3 regions of the Brevibacillus sp. FSL K6-0770 genome follow, and region 3 is predicted to be linked to each of the others. Evidence: riboswitches for the same ligand, from Rfam matches in the RefSeq annotation. Region 3 holds a riboswitch; each other region holds the start of a gene.

Evidence for each region. Region 3 has a riboswitch for S-adenosylmethionine ahead of metK (methionine adenosyltransferase). Riboswitches for the same ligand answer to the same signal wherever they lie in the genome.
Region 1: it holds a riboswitch for S-adenosylmethionine, as region 3 does, so the genes downstream of both, NST23_RS26770 (BMP family lipoprotein) here and metK (methionine adenosyltransferase) in region 3, are expected to answer to the same signal.
Region 2: it holds a riboswitch for S-adenosylmethionine, as region 3 does, so the genes downstream of both, metH (methionine synthase) here and metK (methionine adenosyltransferase) in region 3, are expected to answer to the same signal.

The regions. Positions count from the first base shown of each region.
Region 1 covers NZ_JBBOBQ010000001.1:5,630,542-5,632,807, reverse strand. Annotated here, with positions in the region: gene NST23_RS26775 (methyl-accepting chemotaxis protein) at 1-788, shown strand, start outside; SAM riboswitch class I at 876-997, shown strand; gene NST23_RS26770 (BMP family lipoprotein) at 1,203-2,252, shown strand.
Region 2 covers NZ_JBBOBQ010000001.1:2,227,713-2,229,978, forward strand. Annotated here, with positions in the region: gene NST23_RS10865 (YcdB/YcdC domain-containing protein) at 1-785, shown strand, start outside; gene NST23_RS10870 (YjcZ family sporulation protein) at 855-962, opposite strand; SAM riboswitch class I at 1,172-1,272, shown strand; gene metH (methionine synthase) at 1,389-2,266, shown strand, end outside.
Region 3 covers NZ_JBBOBQ010000001.1:5,420,295-5,422,560, reverse strand. Annotated here, with positions in the region: gene NST23_RS25780 (S8 family peptidase) at 1-854, shown strand, start outside; SAM riboswitch class I at 1,033-1,133, shown strand; gene metK (methionine adenosyltransferase) at 1,266-2,266, shown strand, end outside.

The DNA of each region.
Region 1 (2,266 bases), 210 kb from region 3:
AATCGCAGGCCAATTCGACTGTGAAGATCGAAGAAGAGGTGCAGTCGATCGACCAGGAGATCGTGGCGGTAACGACGCAGACGAATGCGATGAAGAGCGAGTCCGATCAAAACAACCAGCGCCTGAAAGACAGTGTGGGCATGATGAACGAGCTTTCGCAGCAAATGGAACAGATCGTGTCTGCGGTCAATGTGGCTGCTGCGACGATTCACCAGCTCAATCGCCAGGCGAACCGGGTAGAAGAAATCGTGGGAGCGATCAACCAGATTGCTACGCAAACGAATCTTTTGGCGCTCAACGCCGCCATCGAGTCAGCGCGGGCTGGCGAGCATGGACGCGGTTTCGCTGTAGTAGCTGACGAAGTGCGCAAGCTGGCTGAGCAAAGCGCGACCGCTACCCAGGAGATTACGGAAATTCTCAAATCGCTCCATCAGGAGAGCGAGAACGCTGTGCAGCAAATCAGCAACGGAGAGGCGTCTGTAGCCAAAGGACAGGAGCTGGCTGTAAAAACGGTGGCTTCGATCGAGGCAGTGCGCTCCGGCATGGTGGCATTCCTGCAAGCGGCCGAGCATGTCGGTTCCAGCATGAACCGGGTCAAAATGCGTTCAGGCGAAGTGGCGATGGAGATGTCGACGATTACGGCCGTCACCGAACAATCGGTTGCCAACCTGGAAGAGCTTTTTGCCACCGCAGAAAATCAGCATCAAAAGGTGCGGGAAATTACCGAAGAGCTGGGTGAGCTTAGCAACCTGTCGCATCGACTCCAGCAAACCTTTCAAACGAAATAAACAAACTGGCGGAAACAATCTGAAAAAACAATTGCTTTTTCAGAGCGTTCTGCTAGAATAAGTTCATTGTAACTCAATAGATGATCTACCTTATCGAGAGCGGCGGAGGGACTGGCCCTATGAAGCCCGGCAACCACTGGACATGCGAGACATGTACAGAAAGGTGCCAATTCCTGCAAAACCTGTACCGGGGTTTTGACAGATGAGGAAGAGGACGGCTTCGGACGCAAACTCTTCCTTCGGGAAGAGTTTTTTTTCGTTAGAAGGGGAGGATGGATAGAGGAGGAATAACGAACGATAAAATAATTTTAATGTGAAATATTCGTGTTTAGTATTGATCTTTTTGTCGAAAAACCGTACATTATGGTTAGGATAGAGAAAACGGAGAACGTTCAGATAGGGGAGAGAGACACCATGAAGAAGTTGTTGTTGGCATTGACTACTTTTGCTGTTTTGGCTGCGGGTTGTTCAGCAGGCGGGAATGCACCTGCCGGGAACGCATCGACTGATAAGCCGAAAGAGCAAGCGGCAGGACAAGAAGGTGCAGCGAAGAAACGCGTTGCCTTGATTTTGCCGGAAAAAATCGGCGTGAACCCATTCTTCCAGCAAATGGACGAGGGCGCGAAAAAAGCAGGACAAGAATTTGGCGCGGAAGTAAAAAGCATCGAGTCGACTGACCATGGTGCGATCGAAGAGAACTTGCGCGTAGCCGTAGCGGAAAACTACGACCTGATCATCACTTCTTCTTTTGAAGCAGAAGACGCACTGAAAAAAGTAGCCGCAGAAAACCCTGATCGCAACTTCGCGATTATTGATACAGTAGTCGATTTGCCAAATGTGCGCAGCGTTACTTTCCGCGAGCAGGAAGCAGCTTACCTGATGGGGGCGGCGGCAGGTCTTGCCACGAAAACAAACAAAGTCGGCATGGTTGTCGCAATGGACATTCCGCTTCTGAAAAAATGGACAGGCGGATTCCAGGAAGGCTTGAAATCGACCAATCCGAATGCAGAATTTCTGGTAAACTACGTGGGCAGCTTCACTGACCCGGCAAAAGCGAAAGAGCTGGCTCTGCTGCAAGCATCCAAAGGCGCTGACTTCATCAACGGAGCAGCTGCGGTAGGCGATCTCGGCGTATTCGAAGCCGCGAAGGAAAAAGGCTTCTTTACAGCAGGACAAGACGTTGACCGCACGACGATTGACCCTGAGCACATCGTATTGTCCCAACTGAAAGGGACAGACGCAGCAGCGTATGAAACTGTGAAATCGTTTGTGGAAGGTTCTTTCAAACCAGGTGTCGTCAACTACGGATTGAAAGAAAAAGGCGTAGGCGTAACGTATGTGACTCACGAAAGCAAAACACCGCTGAACGCTTTCATCGGCCAGGAAGTTGTGGACAAAGTAAAAGCGATCAGTGAAGAGATCATTGCTGGTACCCGCAAAGTGCCGGATCGTTCTAAAAGCTAGTGCACAGAGCTTGA
Region 2 (2,266 bases), 3.2 Mb from region 3:
CGGGAAACAACGGCTTTGCCTACGATCAGCTGCAGCGGGAGCAGCCGCAGGCAGATGCGTTCGAGACACACGAACAGCCTGTCATCGTGCGTACGAAGGAAGAGGCGAAGGCGCTTTTGCAAACGGAATTTGGCGTCAACGTCGAAGGCATGTCCTATCGGGAATCCGTAGATGATCACCAAAAGAACAAATCATTCAACTGGGCAGATAGCAAAGACCGCTGGCATGAAGTGACGATCGACGCGAAGACGAGCCAGGTAGTTGGGTTGCGCGTTCCCCGCACAAATACGCAAGTGACCGTGAAGCGCGAACAGGCCGAGCAGGCAGCCGTGTTCTTTTTGGCCAAATACGCCGATCCGGGCGTAAAAGAAGTGCAGCTTGCACAAGTGATGGAACCTGGCGCAGCCAATCCGGTTTCGTCAGGCAACTGGGTATTCCGCTATGTCATGAGCAAGGATGGGATTCCGGTGTTGGACAAGGGGCCAGATGCCGCTTACGAGGTGTCGGTAGACCCTTCGACCGGGAAGGTAAACAGCTTCCGGAATTGGCGAGAGACTCACAAGTTGATAGAGCTTCCTTCGTCAGCCGAGGTCGTTTCCAAACAAAAGGCTGCCGAGTCGTTTTTGCGCGTCATGCCACTCAGGCTTGTTTACCTGTTAAAAGATCAGGAAAACGATTGGCTGGATCGTCCGAGACTCGCGTACATTCCGTGGAGCGAGGAAGAGCTGGCAAGCAGTTTCATTACCATCGATGCCAAAAGCGGCGAGGCTGTAATCGAGCCGTAAGGACAAGAAAAAGAGGCTATCCCGCAAGCCAGCTGGAAGGCGGGGGGATAGCCTCTTCTTGTCATTTACCTAGCAGTCGTCACACGAACACCCAACAATGACCAGCAGGATAAACAGTACGAGCACCAGTGCGAAGCAGTCTCCAAAGATGCCATTTCCGCAGTAAGATGTACTCACGTTTGTTCCCCCTCCTTTCCGTTATGCTACAGTCTATACACGATCGCACAGATTGGCGTGGGCGGATGCCCGGTAAGCACAAAAATGGGCGCAGTCGGGGAGAAAAGCAGTAAATAATAGACAAATTCTCAATTGACGTAGACAGGACGCGGTGTTAAGATACTGTCAAACATGAAACCTGAAAGTCAAAAATGAATACCATGGTACAACTCTTATCAAGAGAGGCAGAGGGACTGGCCTGATGAAGCCTCGGCAACCGGTTAAAATCCGGTGCCAATTCCAGCAAAGCTACGGCTTTGAAAGATGAGAGGATGGTTCAGGCGCAATTGTATCCGCGGACAAATCCTCTTCTTTCAAAGAAGAGGATTTTTTTGTGCAAAAAAACTGCCGAGAATAAACGCCGCAAGGGAGAAAAGGAGTACGTCAATGAAACCCACTTTTCGCGAACAGCTTTCCCGGAAAATTCTGATTCTGGACGGTGCGATGGGCACGATGCTGCAACAGGCGAACTTGACCGCCGATGATTTTGGCGGCGAAGCCTACGATGGTTGCAACGAGCTTTTGAACTTGACGCGACCAGACGTCATTCGATCCATCCACGAAAAATATTTGGAGGCGGGAGCGGACATCGTCGAGACGAATACATTCGGAGCCACCTCCGTCGTGTTGGCCGAGTACGATGTCGCCGACAAGGATTTGGAGTTAAACATCGCTGCGGCCCGTCTGGCGAAGGAAGCCGTAGATGCCTATAGCACAACCGAGTGGCCGCGATACGTGGCAGGGGCAATGGGACCGACGACGAAAACGCTCGCTTTGACAGGCGGCGTCACCTTCGAGGAGCTGGTGGAGTCCTACTATCGTCAGGCAAAAGGACTGATCATTGGCGGAGCCGACGTGCTGCTGCTGGAAACATCGCAGGATACGCTGAACGTCAAGGCGGGGGGAATCGGCATCCGCAAAGCGTTCGCAGAGCTGGATGTGGAGTTGCCCGTCATGCTGTCCGGGACGATTGAACCGATGGGCACGACTCTTGCCGGTCAAAACATCGAGGCGTTTTATATCTCGCTTGAGCATTTGAAGCCCGTGTCCGTTGGGCTGAACTGTGCGACCGGCCCCGAGTTCATGCGCGACCATCTGCGCACGCTGTCCGGACTGGCTCAATGCGGAGTGAGCTGTTACCCCAATGCGGGCTTGCCGGATGAAAACGGACATTACCATGAGACGCCGCAAGGGCTTGCGACGAAAATGCGCGCTTTTGCAGAACAAGGCTGGCTGAACGTGGCGGGCGGCTGCTGCGGAACGAC
Region 3 (2,266 bases):
GAGGAGTCATGTCAGGAACCATTCCGGCGTCGACAGATTCAGACTGGTTTCAATTTACATTGGATGCGGAATCGTACGTCACAGTTCGCGCTCCGTTCATCCCGGTAGCAAGCGGGTTTCACATCGCCCTTTACAATGAGAAAAACATGAACGTGGCGCTTGCTTCGACAACCGAAGTGGCAGAGCGGTCAGACCAAGGCAGTGAAATTTTCGGCATACGCCTGCCTAAAGGGAAGTATTTCGTGCGCATGAGCAGCATCGTGCCTTTCAAGTACGATTCCTACAAATTGACGCTCAGCCCGCAGCCGCTCATTTCCGGCTATCGGGATATTTCTAACCACTGGGCGCGTCCGCAAATCGCCAAGCTCAGCGACAAAGGCATCATCAAAGGCTTCGACGACGCAACATTCAAGCCGGATCAGGCAGTGACCCGCGCCCAATTTGCGACCATGCTCGTTTCGACGATGCGTGTCACCGGCTCGAAAGTAGCCAGTATGTACACGGGCAAGGACGTCTTTTCCGATTTGCCAAAAAAGCACTGGGCGTACAACACCCTTGGGGTAGCTTATCAGCTCGGAGTCTTGAAGGGGTATCCAAACAGTCAACTCAAGCCTGATCAGGCGGTAACGCGGGCCGAGATGGCCACCATGATCGCCAGGGCGAAAGGGGTAGCTGTGAATAGCCGCAGCGTGTCCTCTTATCGCGATGTTCCGGTCAACTATTGGGCATCGCCGGCGATCGAGGCTTTGACGCAAAAAAAGTGGCTGAACGGATATGGCAAGACCTTCAAGCCTCAGGGAACCGCTACGCGGGCCGAGGTTGTTGTATTGATCGCCAAATCGTACCAAGTATAAAGAGGCTTGACCAGCTTGTGCAAAAGGCGCTGTCCATGCGCTACAGTCATCATCGCTCGCTTCCCGCAGGCGATTTCATCAACGTTTTGTACAGGCTGGCCTGCTTCGAACCGGAGTTGTGGGAAAAGTCTATTGACACCACCCCGAAAAACAATTATTCTATAATCCGTAATGGATACTCTTATCCAGAGCAGGCGGAGGGACTGGCCCTATGAAGCCCGGCAACCGACTAGAGCGGTGCTAACCAGCAGGACGGAAATCTGTTCTGGCCGATAAGAGGATGAAGGAAGCTAAAAGCGCTCAAACCTTTTCCTCCGAAAGATGGAAAAGGTTTTTTATTTGCGTTTACGTCGATAAAATCCTGACTCGGCTACCAAACTATTTGTATGAGGTCAAAGGAGGTATTTTCTCATGGCTTTGCAAAAAGGTCGTCGTCTGTTCACATCTGAGTCTGTAACCGAAGGACATCCGGATAAAATTTGTGACCAAATTTCCGACTCCATCCTGGACGCCATCCTGTCCAAAGATCCAAACGCTCGCGTAGCGTGCGAAACTTCTGTAACGACAGGTCTGGTTCTCGTAGCGGGTGAGATCACAACCAACACTTATGTAGACATTCAAAAGCTGGTTCGCGAAACCATTCGTGAAATCGGCTATGATCGCGCTAAGTTCGGCTTTGACGCTGACACTTGCGGTGTTATCACAGCAATCGGCGAGCAATCCGCTGACATTGCACTGGGTGTAGACCAAGCACTGGAAGCGCGCGAAGGCAAAATGACTGACGCTGAGATCGAAGCGATTGGTGCAGGCGACCAAGGTCTGATGTTCGGCTTTGCTTGCAACGAAACACCTGAGTTGATGCCATTGCCGATCAGCATGTCCCACCAACTGGCTCGTCGTTTGACCGAAGTTCGCAAAAACGGCACACTCGCTTACCTGCGTCCTGACGGTAAAACACAAGTAACGGTTGAGTACGATGGAGACAAGCCTGTTCGCATCGACACGATCGTTATCTCTACTCAACACGCTCCTGAAACAACTTTGGAGCAAATCAAACAAGACCTGGTTGAGCATGTAATCAAACCAGTAGTTCCAGCTGAACTTCTGGATGCTGAAACCAAATACTTCATCAACCCAACTGGCCGTTTCGTTATCGGCGGACCACAAGGGGATGCTGGCTTGACTGGCCGCAAAATCATCGTAGACACTTACGGCGGATACGCTCGTCACGGCGGCGGCGCGTTCTCCGGTAAAGATCCGACAAAAGTAGACCGCTCCGGTGCTTATGCTGCTCGCTATGTTGCGAAAAACATCGTGGCAGCTGGCTTGGCTGACAAGTGCGAAGTACAAGTAGCGTATGCGATTGGTGTAGCACAACCAGTATCCATCGCAGTTGATACTTTTGGTACAGG